DNA from 3 places in the Rhodopseudomonas sp. RCAM05734 genome. Region 3 is predicted to be linked to each of the others. Evidence: predicted binding sites of a transcription regulator. Region 3 holds the regulator's gene; each other region holds the start of a gene.
What was found. Region 3 encodes PhoB, which activates phosphate uptake and scavenging genes when phosphate is short. Its sites were predicted from a motif close to TGTCATNNANCTGTCAT; they were not measured.
Positions count from the first base shown of each region.

Region 1 (4,748 bases), 130 kb from region 3:
CGGCTGGTTTCGGGTGAATTCTCTATAGAGTCAGGGCTTCGCGGGCTGGCTGGCCGGTAACCTTGCTGGCGCGCGGGCCCTCTGGAGCGACATTCCGCCACGCGTGGAAGCTTGCGCGAAATGTGTTAGTTTACCACATACCAGATTGGGTCAGACGCCGGATCGATTGCTGAAAATTAATAGCAGCGAGAACGGTATCTGGGATAGATTTCGTGCCGACAGTGCAAACCCTTTGCACGCTGCCGGACAACTTCGAGGTTTCGACCATGTCGGACTTAGACCGCAATTACGCTTCTCCTTTCGGCCGGGCGGCCGGGCGTGTTGACGCCGCTGCCGTCGATGCCGGACTGCGCGCCTACATGCTGCGCATCTACAACTACATGACCATCGGCCTGGCCATCACCGGCCTGGCCGCGCTGGGCGTGTACATGGCTGCAGTGACGGCCGATCCGTCGGGCGCCGCGGCCCGGATCGGAAGCTCCTATCTGACGCCGTTCGGCTACGCGATGTTCGTGAGCCCCCTGAAGTGGGTGTTCATGCTGGCACCGCTGGCGATGGTGTTCGCCATCTCGTTCGGCATCAACCGGCTGAAGCCGGCGACCGCACAGCTGCTGTTCTGGGCCTTCTCGGCCTTGATGGGCATCTCGCTGTCGTCGATCTTCCTGGTCTACACGCACACTTCCATCGTGCGGGTGTTCTTCATCACCGCCGCCTCGTTCGGTGCGCTCAGCCTTTACGGCTACACCACCAAGCGTGACATGACGGGCATGGGATCGTTTCTGCTGATGGGCCTGTTCGGTATCATCATCGCCAGCGTCGTGAACATCTTCGTGGCGAGTTCGATGCTGCAGTTCATCGTGTCGGTGGTGGGCGTGCTGGTGTTCGCGGGCCTCACCGCCTGGGATACCCAGCGCCTGAAGAACGATTACATCTACGGCTACGCCTCCCAGGGTGGCGACGTGGCGGAACGGGCGGCGATTACCGGTGCGCTGTCGCTGTACCTGAACTTCATCAACCTGTTCACGCTGCTGCTGCAGCTTCTGGGACAGAAGGAATAACCTTCCGTTTCCTCGCAAAATGCAAAGCCCCGGCCGCAAGGCCGGGGCTTTTTGCTTGTCGGCTGCATGGCCGCTAGATCTCGACCCGGCGCAATGCCGCCCATTCGCGCAGTTGCAGCAGCGCCGGGCGCAGCGCGCGCCCCGCCCCGGTCAGGGCATATTCGACCGCGGCCGGTACCTCGGCTTCGCCTGCCCGCCGCACCAGCCCGTCCCGCTCGAGCTCGCGAAGCTGCTGAATCAGCAGCTTCTGGGAGGCCGCCGGAATCACCCGCTCGAGCTCGGCGAGTTGCAGCACCGGCTCGGCAAGGAGGTGGAAGATGATTCGCGTCTTGTCCTTGCCCTCAAGAATCTTCAGCGCCCCTTCGACGTCGCGCGCCGCGCCGGCAGGCACCGCGCCGGCGGCCTTGCTCTCGGCGGACGAGCCGAGCTTCTTGTTTGTCTTGACCATTCCGCAATCCACCCGATCTGGCAAAGCCACGCCGCGCTGAGCATGACGCCGACGGCAGAATAAATGAAGGACCCGACGGTTGGCGAGTGGCTGCTACGCAGCGAGGCCCTCGCCCGCAACGCGCCCGACCTGCGCAGGCCGGTCGGCGGGGCTTTTATTTTGCCAACGGTATCATTAGGCTCGACGCCATGCCCGACCTTGAAATACGCCCCGCCACCGCCGCCGACCTTGCCGCCATCACCGCGATCTACGACGAGGCGGTGCAGTTCGGCACCGCGACCTTCGAACTGATCCCGCCGGACCTCGCGGAAATGACCCGGCGCTTCGACACGCTCGTCGCCGCCGGCTTCCCCTATCTGGCGGCGCTGCAGGACGGCCAGGTCGCCGGCTACGCCTATGCCGGGCCCTACCGGCCGCGGCCGGCCTATCGCTTCACCGTGGAGAATTCGGTCTATCTCGACCCGGCGGCGCAGCGGCGCGGCATCGGCACGCGGCTGCTGCACCGACTGATCGCGGACTGCGAGGCAGGCGGCTTCCGCCAGATCATCGCGGTGATCGGCGATTCCGCCAATGCCGGCTCCATCGCCCTGCATCGCAATGCCGGCTTCCAGATGATCGGCACCCACCCCGCCGTCGGCCTCAAGTTCGGCCGCTGGCTCGACACCGTGATGATGCAGCGAGCGCTTGGCGAGGGCGGGCAGACGCTGCCTTAGGGGCAGACAGCGAAAAGCTGCCTCACAAGCGCGCTGTCATCGCCCGGCTTGCGCGCATTTGCGCGCCGGACCGGGCGGCCCAGTCAATGCAGGCGTTGGTGATAGAGCCGCAAAGCCTGTGTCTACTGGGTCCCCGCATACGCGGGGACGACAACAGAGCTTGTGGCCCCTCACACCACCGCCAACTTGCGGTCGATCACCAGCAGCACTCGATCCAGCTCATGGCCGCGGCGCAGGATCATGCCGCTGGCCGAGATCACGCTGTAGGCGCCCTGCTTGCGCGACAGCCGCGGGTCCTTCTCGATGCGATAGATCGGCACTTCCGAGGCGCGTCGGAATACCGAGAACACCGCGCGGTCGCGAAGGAAATCGATGGCGTAGTCACGCCATTCGCCGGCGGCGACCATGCGGCCGTAAAGATTGAGAATGCGGTTGAGTTCGAGTCGATTGAAGGTGACCAGCGCGTTCGCGGCGTGGCGATCCGCGGCCCGCGGCTCGCTGGGATCCATTTCCTCCGACGTCGAACTCATGGGCGCCTCCCCGTCATGTGACTGACATGATCGCGCCGTCGGCGCGCCGCCGCAAGGGGCTCGCCGGCCGGCTTTCTCGCGTCGAAACGCCATGTAACGGGATCGTTAGAAGAATCTTATTGCCGCCCGATTTCCGCCCATCGACCGCCCATCTGGGTTGCGACAAGAAGCTACTGCGTTGGGCCCGGTTCTTCCGGTCTCGGATTCCTCAGCCCCCAGCCCCCCGTGGCCATTGGGATCGGGCCCGTCGCAGGACTACAGACTATTCAGGGGCCAACGCGAGTTGGTCCTTTTTCTTTTTGGGGGCGACATGGGGCCCGGACGCGCCGCGGGCGCGGTTTGTCATCGCCCGGCCTGCGCGCACTTGCGCGCAAGGACCGGGCCACCCAGTAATCGCTGTCGTCTGTGATTGAGCCGCAACGGCTGCGTTTACTGCGTCCCCGGATGCGCGGGGACGACAGCCGGTGCATAATGCTACTGTAGCAGCGTGAACGCCGCGCCGAGCATGGCGCCGGGCTTTTCGCGACTGCCGTTCTGCACATAGACCACCGCCGCGTCGACGCCATCGCGCGACACGTTTTCCAGCGGCACCGTCCAGTTCGCCGCGGCGCCGGTCCAGTCGCCGACCTTCAGCCAGCCGCGCACCACGTTGTTGTAGGTCAACTGGCGGCCGCGATTCTCGCCGCGTCCGATGGTGATCGGCACCGAGCGCGACACCGAACAGATCCACACTTCACCATGCGAGAGCACGGCGCTCTTGCCCGCAGCCGCCACCGATACCTTGACCTCTTTGCCTGCGACCGTCATCGCGACCGGCACTGACATCACGGCCTCGCTTTTGCGGGTTTCCTCGATGGCGCTATCGATGCGCGCGCGATCGCTGCCGATCACCTGGCGCTCGCCATTGACGATCATCTGCGGCGTATAGACGTCGCGATCGCCCCGCATGTGGGAATAGGCCTTCTGGCGGGCGCTGAAGCGTGAATCCGCCAGCGTGTCCTTCCAGCCGAGATAGTCCCAGTAATCGATCGGCATGCTGAGCGCGATGACCGACGGATCCTTCGCCAGTTCGCCGACAACCTTGTCCGCGGGAGGGCAGGATGAGCAACCCTGCGACGTGAACAGCTCGACCACCGCGCGCGGTTCGGCGGACGCGGAACTCACCCAAGTAACGATGGCGCAGGCGCTGATCGCAACCGACCATCGAGATATGCCGCTACAGGCCATCATCATTGCTGCCACGTTAAAACCAGAACAAACCCTCCGCCGACGCCTGGCACGCCCAAGCCCTAATGCGGGAAGGCGGCCCTTCATAGGCCGCCTTCCGTTCACTCACCACTCACTTCGCAGTGAGGCAATGGGTCGCATCGCCCGTGTCAGGCCACCAGCCGGCGCAGCACGTACTGCAGGATCCCGCCGTTGCGGTAGTATTCGAGCTCGTCGAGCGTATCGATGCGGCACAGCAGCGGCACCTTGCGCAGGTTGCCATCGGCCGACACGATCTCGGCGGTCAGCATCTGCCGGGGCTTCAGGTCGCCCTGCAGGCCGCGGATCGTGACCTTCTCGTCGCCCTTCAGATCGAGCGACTTCCACGACGTGCCGTTCTCGAAGGTCAGCGGCAGCACGCCCATGCCGACCAGGTTCGAGCGATGGATGCGTTCGAAGCTCTCGCAGACCACGGCGCGCACGCCGAGCAGACGGGTGCCCTTGGCGGCCCAGTCGCGCGACGAACCGTTGCCGTATTCGGCGCCGGCGAACACCACCAATGGCACCTTCTCGGCCTGATACTTCATCGCGGCATCGTAGATCGACATCTGCTCGCCGTCGGGCCAGTGCTTGGTGAAGCCGCCTTCCGGAATGTTGCCGTCGGCGCCCTTCAGCATGAAGTTCTTGATGCGGATGTTGGCGAAGGTGCCGCGCATCATCACCTGATGGTTGCCGCGCCGGGTGCCGTACTGGTTGAAGTCGGCGGGACGCACCTGGTGCTCCGACAGATACT
Region 1 is NZ_CP199742.1:1,084,294-1,089,041, forward strand. Features, by position in the region: gene ACUXVA_RS05290 (Bax inhibitor-1/YccA family protein) at 267-1,058, shown strand; gene ACUXVA_RS05295 (winged helix-turn-helix transcriptional regulator) at 1,132-1,506, opposite strand; gene ACUXVA_RS05300 (GNAT family N-acetyltransferase) at 1,695-2,219, shown strand; gene ACUXVA_RS05305 (DUF2794 domain-containing protein) at 2,390-2,749, opposite strand; gene ACUXVA_RS05310 (DUF1223 domain-containing protein) at 3,224-3,979, opposite strand; gene acnA (aconitate hydratase AcnA) at 4,126-4,748, opposite strand, start outside.
Region 1: a site for PhoB is predicted at 2,761-2,777, ahead of ACUXVA_RS05305 (DUF2794 domain-containing protein). Genes of this name have one in related genera too.

Region 2 (4,748 bases), 450 kb from region 3:
TCGGCGACAGCAGCGGAAAGGTGATGGTCCAGAACCGGCGCAGCGGCCCGGCGCCGTCGATGGCGCCGGCTTCCAGCACGCTGCGGGGGATCGACTGCAGGCCGGCCAGGAAAAACAGGAAGTTGTAGGAGATCTGCTTCCACACCGCGGCCATGACGACCAGCGTCATGGCATGGTTGCCGTTGAGCAGCGGATTCCAGTCGAAGCCGAGCAGGCGCAGCGGCCGCGCCAGCGTGCCGAGCGTGGGATGAAACATGAAGAGCCACAGCACGCCGGCGACGGCCGGGGCCACGGCGTAGGGCCAGATCATCAGCATCTTGAAGACGGGAGCCGCCTTCAGATTCTTGTCGGCCTGCGTGGCGAACAGCAGCGCGATGGTCAGCGACAGCGCCGCCACCAGCGACGAAAACACCACGGTCACGCCCATCGCCTTGTAGTATTCCGGCTGCGCGAACAGCGCCTGGTAGTTCTCCAGTCCGATGAAATCCGAACTCAGGCCGAAGGCGTCCTCGCGCAGGAACGATTGCCAGACCGCCTGGAGTGCCGGCCAATAGAAAAATACAAACGTAATGGCCGGCTGCGGCACCAGCAGCAGATAGGGCAGCAGCTTGTTCTTGAAAACGGCTGTCTTTTCCATGCAGGTCGACGGGTCCCGGAGAACGATCAAAACTCATGATGTCGTCACCCGCGAAAGCGGGTGATCCAGTCAACGCAATCGCCTGTCGGACAAACGGACGTCTGCGTTGACTGGGTCGCCCGGTCCATACGCGCAATTGCGCCTGGCCGGGCGACGACAGCGCCAGATATTACTTCGCGGACTTCTCGAACGTACGCAACATCGCATTGCCGCGGGTCACCGCAGCGTCGAGCGCAGCCTGCGCGGTCTTCTGTCCGGCAAGGGCCGCTTCCATTTCCTCGGCCCAGATGTCGCGCATCTGCACCATGTTGCCGAAGCGGAGGCCGCGGGAGTTCTCCGTCGGCTCCTTGTTGGTCAGTTCCTTCAGCGGCGTCTGCAGGATCGGGTTCTTCTCATAGAAACCGTCCGCCTTGGTCTTCTCATAGGCGGCCTTGGTGATCGGCAGATAGCCCGACTCCTGGTGCAGCTTGGCCTGGCGGTTGGTGTCGCTCAGGAACGTGAAGAATTTTGCGACGCCCTTGTATTCCTCGGGCTTCTTGCCGCCCATCACCCACAACGATGCGCCGCCGATGATCGAATTCTGCGGTGCGCCGGCGACGTCGGGGTAGTAGGGCATCGGAGCGGAGGTGAAGTTGAACTTGGCGGTGCCCTTGACGCTGGCGTAATAGCCCGACGAGGTCAGGAAGATCGGACATTCGCCGGAGCTGAAACGGCTCTCGCTGGCATTGGCGCGGCCGGAATAATCGTAGGTCTTGTCCTTCTGCAGGTCGATCAGCGTCTGCAGGTGCTTGACCTCAAGCGGCGTGTTGAACTTCAGCTCGGTGTCGAAGCCGTCGAGGCCGTTCGCCTTGGTGCCGATCGGCACGTTATGCCAGGCCGAAAACTGTTCGATATGCGCCCAGGTGGCCCAGGCATTGGAGAAGCCGCAGGTCGTGTATCCGGCTGCCTTGAGCTTCTTGGCGTCCTCGAACACCTCGGGCCAGGTCTTCGGGATCTCGGCGATGTCAGCCTTCTTCAGCGCATCGAGGTTGATCCACATCACCATCGAGGACGAGTTGAACGGGAACGACAGCATCTCGCCCTTCGAGGTCGAGTAGTAGCCGGTGATTGCAGGCAGATAATTGTTGGGATCGAACGGCTCGCCGGCGTCCTTCATCGGCTGGTAGACCGGCTTGATGGCGCCCTTGGCGCTCATCATCGTCGCGGTGCCGACTTCGAACACCTGCATGATGTGCGGCGCGGTGCCGGCCCGGAATGCGGCGATGCCGGCATTCATGGTATCGGGATAGCTGCCCTTGAACGTGGGAATGACCTTGTAATCGGACTGGCTGGCGTTGAAATCCTCAGCGAGCTTGTTGACGATGTCGTTGTTGCCGCCGGTCATCGCGTGCCACCACTGAATCTCGGTCACGGCGTAAGCGGGTGACGCCAGCACCAGGCTGGAGGCCAGCAGTGCGGCAAGGTTCAAGTGTCGGCGAATCATTCAATTTCTCCCGGGTGGCCGTCATCATCGTTGAATGCGCCGGGTACAGGCGCTGTGTGACGTTCAGATGACCGTATAGTCGAGGCGACGCTACGGCGAAAGTGTCAGCCAGGGAAAGCCGTCACATGGTCGTATCCGCAGCCCCGCGCGATGCGGCGTGACGCGCCGCATCGCATCCCGGGAACGCGACCTAGCGCTTGCGTTCAGGGCCGCTGACGGTCCCTTTGGCGACAAGATAGCCGATTTCATCGGCGGAATAGCCGAACTCCCCGAGCACTTCCGTGGCGTGCTCGCTGAATTTCGGCGGTACCCGGCGCAGGCTGGCCTTGGTGCGATCGAAACGGACCGGCGAGGCGACGCCCTTGTACCAGTCCTTTTCGATGATATCGCCGCGCGCGATGGTGTGCGGGTTGGCGAGCGCCTTGTCGATCGACTGCACCGGGCCGGCGGGAAGGCCGGCCGCGAGCAGGCGCCGGCACAGCGGCTCGCCGTCCTCGTCCTTCAGGATCGCCTCGAGCTCGGCGCGCAGCGCGTCGCGGTTGACGACCCGGTCGCGGTTGCGCGCGAACCGCGGATCGGTGCCCATCTCCGGCTTGCCGAGTTCCTTGCAGAGCTTGCGGAACGTGGCGTCGTTGCCGACGCCAACGAAGATATTGCCGTCGCGCGCTGCAAACACCGAATAGGGATACAGGTTGGGATGCTCGTTGCCGGTCAGCGCCGGCGGCTTGCCGCCATTGTAGAAGTAGTTCGCGGTGTGCGGGTGCATGATGGCGAGGCCGGTCTCGTACAAAGTGGCCTCGACGAACTGGCCGAGGCCCGATTTCGCCCGCTCTGCCAGCGCCATCAGGATGCCGACGCAGGCATAGAGCCCGGTCGCCATGTCGACCAGCGCGACGCCGATGCGCGTCGGGCCACTCTCCTGCGAGCCGGTCGCGGCCATCAGCCCGACCATCGACTGGATGATGGCGTCATAGCCGGGATGCCCGCCATGGGGGCCGTCGCCGCCGAAGCCGGAAATCCGGCAATGCACCAGCTTCGGGAATTTTTCGCGCAGCACATCGTTGCCGATGCCCCATTTGTCGAGCGTGCCGGGCTTGAAGTTTTCGATCATGACATCGGCATCTTCGAGCATGCGCATCAGCACCACGCGGCCGGCCTCGGAGGCGAGGTCGAGGCCGATCGAGCGCTTGTTGCGGTTGGCGCCGATGAAGTACGCCGCGTCGTCGTCGTGGAACGGAGGGCCCCAGTCGCGGGTCTCGTCGCCGGCCGGCGGCTCGACCTTGATGACGTCAGCGCCGTGGTCGGCCAGAATCTGCGTGCAATAGGGGCCACCTAGGACGCGCGACAGGTCGATCACGCGCAGGCCGGCGATGGCGCCGGGAGCAATATTGGGGATCATGAGGCGTTTCTGATGCTTTTGTTGTGGTCGTTCGACCCATAAACCATCCAAAACGCGTCTTCGCAAACGCAGGGCCGCCATGCGATTTCGGGTGTTGCCCCGAAGCGGACGGCATGGACGCGGAAAGCCGGCCCGCCAGAGACTGGCGAGCCGGCTTGGGTGCCCGATCAGGCGATCGTGGAGCGGACGTCGATATTGCCGCGAGTGGCATTCGAGTAAGGGCAGATCTGATGCGCTTTCTCGACCAGCGCTGCGGCCTCATCCTTGGCGAGGCCCGGCAACGACACCGCGAGTTCGACGTCGAGGCCGAAACCGCCCGCCGAGCGCGGGCCGATGCCGACCGTCGCGGTCACCGCAACGTCGGCCGGAATCTTCGGCCCGCCCTGCGACGCGACGAACTTCATCGCGCCGATGAAGCAGGCGGCGTAGCCGGCCGCGAACAGACTGCTCGGGGTTGTTGCCTGCACCGCCGGCGCCGCCGAGTTCCTTCGGCGTGGCGAGTTTGACGTCGAGCGCGCCGTCCAGGGTGGCGGCATGGCCGTCGCGGCCGCCGGTGGCCTTGGCGCTGGTCTTGTAGAGGACGTTGACTGACATGTGAGCTCTCCTTGTTCGAATTCAGTGCCTTTTATATTTCGCGCAATTAGATTGTGCGCAATATAAAAGAGCGGGGCCGCAATTTAATTGTGGTCAATTGATTGTGAGGCGGCGAGGGCCCAGATTGGCGCTGCGACGCATCGGGACCGGAGATGGCGATGGCAAGGAAGTCCGCGGCGTATCCGCCGCTGAAGCTCGACAACCAGATCTGCTTCGCGGTGTATTCCACCGCGCATGCCTTCAATCGCCTCTACAAGCCGCTGCTCGAGCGGCTTGAGCTGACCTATCCGCAATATCTGGTGATGCTGGTGCTGTGGGAGCGCGATGACGTCCCGGTCAAGGACATCGGCCAGCGGCTGTTCCTCGATTCGGGCACGCTGACGCCGCTGCTGAAGCGGCTCGAGACCGCCGGACTGATTCGCCGTACCCGCAGCGTCGACGACGAGCGCCAGGTGTTGATCGCACTGACGCCGCAAGGCCACGCGCTGCGCGACAAGGCCAAGAGCGTGCCGCAAGGCGTGCTGGCGGCCTCGGCCTGTTCAGTCGAAGAACTGGTGTCGATGAAGGATGAACTGGTGGCGTTGCGGGACAGGCTGACGGCGGCGCTGGAGGCATGAGCGTTAGAGGCGCTTCTT
Region 2 is NZ_CP199742.1:1,404,372-1,409,119, forward strand. Features, by position in the region: gene ugpA (sn-glycerol-3-phosphate ABC transporter permease UgpA) at 1-637, opposite strand, end outside; gene ugpB (sn-glycerol-3-phosphate ABC transporter substrate-binding protein UgpB) at 807-2,120, opposite strand; gene ACUXVA_RS06850 (CaiB/BaiF CoA transferase family protein) at 2,311-3,519, opposite strand; partial or broken gene ACUXVA_RS06855 (organic hydroperoxide resistance protein) at 3,687-4,113, opposite strand; gene ACUXVA_RS06860 (MarR family winged helix-turn-helix transcriptional regulator) at 4,272-4,730, shown strand; gene ACUXVA_RS06865 (GIY-YIG nuclease family protein) at 4,734-4,748, opposite strand, start outside.
Region 2: a site for PhoB is predicted at 2,177-2,193, ahead of ugpB (sn-glycerol-3-phosphate ABC transporter substrate-binding protein UgpB). Genes of this name have one in related genera too.

Region 3 (4,748 bases):
GCCAGCGACATGATGTCCGGCGTGACGCCAAATCGCTGATGGGCGAACAGCGACCCGGTGCGGCCCATGCCGGTCTGCACCTCGTCGAAGATCAGCAGGATGCCGCTCTCGTCGCAAAGCTCGCGCAATGCCCGGACGAACGCATGCGACGGCGCGCGGACGCCACCTTCGCCTTGCAGCGGCTCGATCAGGATGGCGGCGGTGTTGGGACCGACGGCCTTCTTGACGGCCTCGATGTCGCCGAACGGCATCTGGTCGAAACCCTCGAGCGGCTTGCCGTAGCCTTCGAGATATTTTGCAGCGCCGGTGGCGGCGAGCGTTCCGAGGGTACGGCCGTGGAACGCGCCTTCAAACGTGATGATGCGGGTTCGCTCGGGCTGGCCCTTGGAGAAATGATAGTGGCGCGCCATCTTGATCGCGCATTCCATCGCCTCGGCGCCGGAATTGGCGAAGAACACGTAGTCGGAAAAGCTCTCTTCGCACAGACGCGCGGCGAGACGCTCGCCGTCCGGGCTCTTGAACAGGTTCGACATGTGCCAGAGCTTGGTGGCCTGCTCCTGCAGGGCGGCGACCAGATGCGGATGGCAGTGACCGAGCGAATTCACCGCGACGCCGCTGGTGAAGTCGAGATAGCGCTCGCCGTTGATCGCGGTCAGCCAGACGCCCTCGCCCGAGGTGAAGGCGAGATCCGCCCTGGCAAATACCGGCAGCAAATGAGACGTGCTTGCGCTCTTGGTCATAACCAATCCGATCGGAACTTCGGGTGACTGGGCGAACGCGCCTGTGCGAGATCGGACAACCTACCCCGGAAACGAAACGTGCCGCCTTTCCAGGCGGCACGTGGGCATTATTCTATGGTGACGGCGGTGGCTGTCAACCTCGGCGCACCGCGGAAACCCCGTAGTATTCCGGTGACGGCCCCGACGATCGAGGCAACTATTGGAGTCCGGGTGCGTTTCCCTGATGACAGAATCGCACAAAAAACCGATTTCTCTGTTTTGCAAGCACAAGGATGTGGACGCGCGATGCCTGACTCTTGCGCCAGAGTCACGGCATATTGTAGCTTCTGATCTATCGGGTACGACATATCGTGCGCGATTGTGTTCCACTACGGTCCAGTGTTCGGCGTAAACGTCCGGTCGCAATTTTTGCGCCCGGCGAGCGCTAAGGGATTCGGACTGCAGGGATTTTTGTGACGCTGGAGTCGCTGCGCTGCCTGACATCGGCCGGCGCGACACGAAGGGAAGAGTGCGATGACGGTAATAACCTGGACCGACGATCGCGTCGAGCAACTGAAGAAGCTCTGGGAAGGCGGCCTGTCGGCCAGCCAGATCGCCGCAGAGCTCGGCAATGTGACGCGCAACGCGGTTATCGGCAAAGTCCACCGCCTCGGCCTGTCCGGCCGTGCCAAGAGCCCGACCTCGGCGGCGCCGCGTCCGCGCAAGGCGCGTCCGGCCCAGCACATGATGCGGGTTACGCGTCCGGTGGCCCGCGGCAACACCGCGCTGGCCCACGCCTTCGAAGTCGAAGTCGAGCCGGATCCGGTCACCTATGACAATGTGGTGCCGATGGCGCAGCGGCTGAGCCTGCTGCAGCTCAACGAGGCGACCTGCCACTGGCCGATCGGCGATCCCAGCAATCCGGAATTCTACTTCTGCGGCGGCAAGGCCCTGCAGAGCCTGCCCTATTGCGCGCACCACTCGCGCATCGCCTACCAGCCGGCAAGCGACCGCCGTCGGCAGGCACCGAAGCCGATCAGGTAGTCTGGTTTCCCGGACGCGGTGCGGCATCCTTTATGCCGCTCCGCAGATCCGGGATCCCGATTTCTTCTTTCCAGCAAACAACCGGGACCCCGGATCTGCGGCGCACCACGCCGCTCACGCGGCGCAGTGCACCGCGTCCGGGGAACACCGAAAATCTCCGAAGAAACTACTCCGCCGCCTTGTCGAAGCGGTCATCCAGCGCGTAGCCGGCGCCGCGGACGGTGCGGATCGGGTCCTGCTCGCCGCCGGGATTGAGCAGCTTGCGCAAGCGGCCGATGTGAACGTCCACGGTGCGCTCGTCGATGTAGATATCGCGCCCCCAGACGCTGTCGAGCAACTGCTCGCGGCTGAACACCCGGCCGGGATGCTCCAGAAAGAATTCGAGCAGCCGGTATTCGGTCGGACCGAGATCGATCGGTCGGCCGGAACGCGCGACGCGGCGCTTGTCGCGGTCGAGTTCGATGTCGCCGAACGCCAGCACGGTGGCAAGGCGCTCGGGCGATGCACGGCGCAACAGCCCCTTCACCCGCGCCAGCAGCTCCGGCACCGAGAACGGCTTGACGATGTAGTCGTCGGCGCCGGTGGCGAGACCGCGAACGCGTTCGCTCTCTTCGCCGCGCGCGGTGAGCATGATGATCGGCAACGCCTTGGTCTCGGGCCGCGCCCGCAGCCTTCGGCACAGCTCGATGCCGGACAGGCCGGGCAGCATCCAGTCCAGCACCACCAGGTCGGGCACGCTTTCCTTCAGCCTCGTATCGGCGTCATCGCCGCGCGCCACCGTCTCGACGTCATAGCCTTCGGCGTCGAGGTTGTAACGCAGCAGCGTGGTCAGCGCTTCTTCGTCCTCAACCACCAGAATGCGTGCGTTCATATGCGGTGTACCTTACGTATTGCCGGGAGCAGTGGCGAAGTTGGTCATGTCGCCCTTGGGGCGCTTATCGAGGATCTGCTGGCCCTCGATCATGTAGAACACGGTCTCGGCGATATTGGTGGCGTGATCGCCGATCCGCTCGATGTTTTTGGCGCAGAACATCAGATGGATGCAGAACGAGATGTTGCGCGGGTCTTCCATCATGTAGGTCAGCAGCTCGCGGAACAGCGAGGTGCAGATCGCGTCGATCTCCTCGTCGCCCTTCCACACCGCCATTGCTGCGGGCAGATCGTGCGCGGCATAGGCGTCGAGCACGGCCTTGACCTGCGACTGCACCAGATTGGTCATGTGCTCGAGGCCGCGGATCAGCTTCAGCGGATGGAAATCGCTGTCGAGCGCGTTGACGCGCTTGCCGATGTTCTTGGCGAGGTCGCCGATGCGCTCGACGTCGGTGGCGACGCGCATCGCACCGACGATCTCGCGCAGGTCGACCGCCATCGGCTGGCGCCGGGCAATGGTCAGCACCGCGCGCTCCTCGATGTCGCGCTGCATCTGGTCGATTTCCTGATCGGCGGCGACCACGCGCAAGCCGAGTTCGACGTCGCGCCGGACCAGCGCGTCGACGGAATCGGTGATCTGGCGCTCCGCCAGTCCGCCCATCTCGGCGACGAGCCGGGTCAGTTCCTGCAGGTCGCCGTCGAATGCCTTCGTCGTATGTTCAAAAGCCATAATCAATCCTCTCGCGCGATGCGCGTCAGCCGAAACGGCCAGTGATGTAATCCTGGGTGCGACGATCGGTCGGCGACGTAAAGATCTTGTTCGTGGGACCGAACTCGATCAGCTCGCCGAGATACATGAAGGCCGTGGAGTCGGAGACGCGCGCGGCCTGCTGCATGTTGTGCGTGACGATGGCGATGGTGTACTCGTCCTTCATCTCGTCGATCAGCTCCTCGATCTTCGCCGTCGAGATCGGATCCAGCGCCGAACACGGCTCGTCGAAGAGGATCACTTCCGGCCGCACCGCGATGGTGCGGGCGATGCACAGGCGCTGCTGCTGGCCGCCGGACAGGCTGAGCCCGGAGGCGTTGAGCTTGTCCTTGACCTCGTTCCACAGCGCGCCGCCGCGCAGCGCCTTCTCGACCCGGCCGTCCATCTCCGACTTGGAGATCTTCTCGTACAGGCGCACGCCGAAGGCGATGTTCTCGTAGATGGTCATCGGGAACGGGGTCGGCTTCTGGAACACCATGCCGACCCGGGCGCGCAGCAGATTGAGGTCGAGCTTGGGGTCGAGCACGTTCTGGCTGTCGAGCATGACCTGGCCCTCGGCGCGCTGGCCGGGGTAGAGGTCGTACATGCGGTTGAAGATGCGCAGCAGGGTCGACTTGCCGCAGCCCGACGGGCCGATGAAGGCCGTGACCTTGTTGGCGATCAGGTTGAGGTTGATATGCTTCAGCGCGTGATGCTCGCCGTAATAGAAATTGAGGTCGCGCACGCTGACCTTGGGCCGCTCGTCGCCCTGCACCGCCGAGGGCGGCACTGCAACGCCGGGAACGCTGGTGGAAATCGAAAGCTCACTCATTTGGTTGTCCTCTCGGCGCCGAGAATGCGTGCACCAATGTTCAGGGCAAGTACGGTCAAGGTAATGATCAGGGCGCCGCTCCAGGCGAGCTGCTTCCAGTATTCGTAGGGGCTTTGCACGAAGTTGTTGATGGTCACAGGCAGGTTGGCCATGGTCTTGGTGAGATCCAGGCTGAAGAACTGGTTGCTCAGCGCGGTGAACAGCAGCGGTGCCGTTTCGCCGGCGACGCGGGCCGTCGCCAGCAGTACGCCGGTGATGAGGCCGGCGCGGGCCGCACGATAGGCGATGCGGCGGATCACCAGCGAGCGCGGCAGGCCGAGCGCCGAGGCCGCCTCGCGCAGTGGGTTGGGCACCAGGCCGAGCATGTCCTCGGTGGTGCGCACCACCACGGGGATGACGATCACCGCCAGCGCCAGCGCACCGGCGAAGGCCGAGAAGCCGCCCATCGGCACCACCACCGCGCCATAGACGAACAGGCCGATGATGATCGACGGCGCCGACAGCAGGATGTCGTTGATGAAGCGGATCACGTCGG
Region 3 is NZ_CP199742.1:951,479-956,226, forward strand. Features, by position in the region: gene ACUXVA_RS04675 (aspartate aminotransferase family protein) at 1-740, opposite strand, end outside; gene ACUXVA_RS04680 (GcrA family cell cycle regulator) at 1,254-1,763, shown strand; gene phoB (phosphate regulon transcriptional regulator PhoB) at 1,930-2,634, opposite strand; gene phoU (phosphate signaling complex protein PhoU) at 2,647-3,363, opposite strand; gene pstB (phosphate ABC transporter ATP-binding protein PstB) at 3,389-4,213, opposite strand; gene pstA (phosphate ABC transporter permease PstA) at 4,210-4,748, opposite strand, start outside.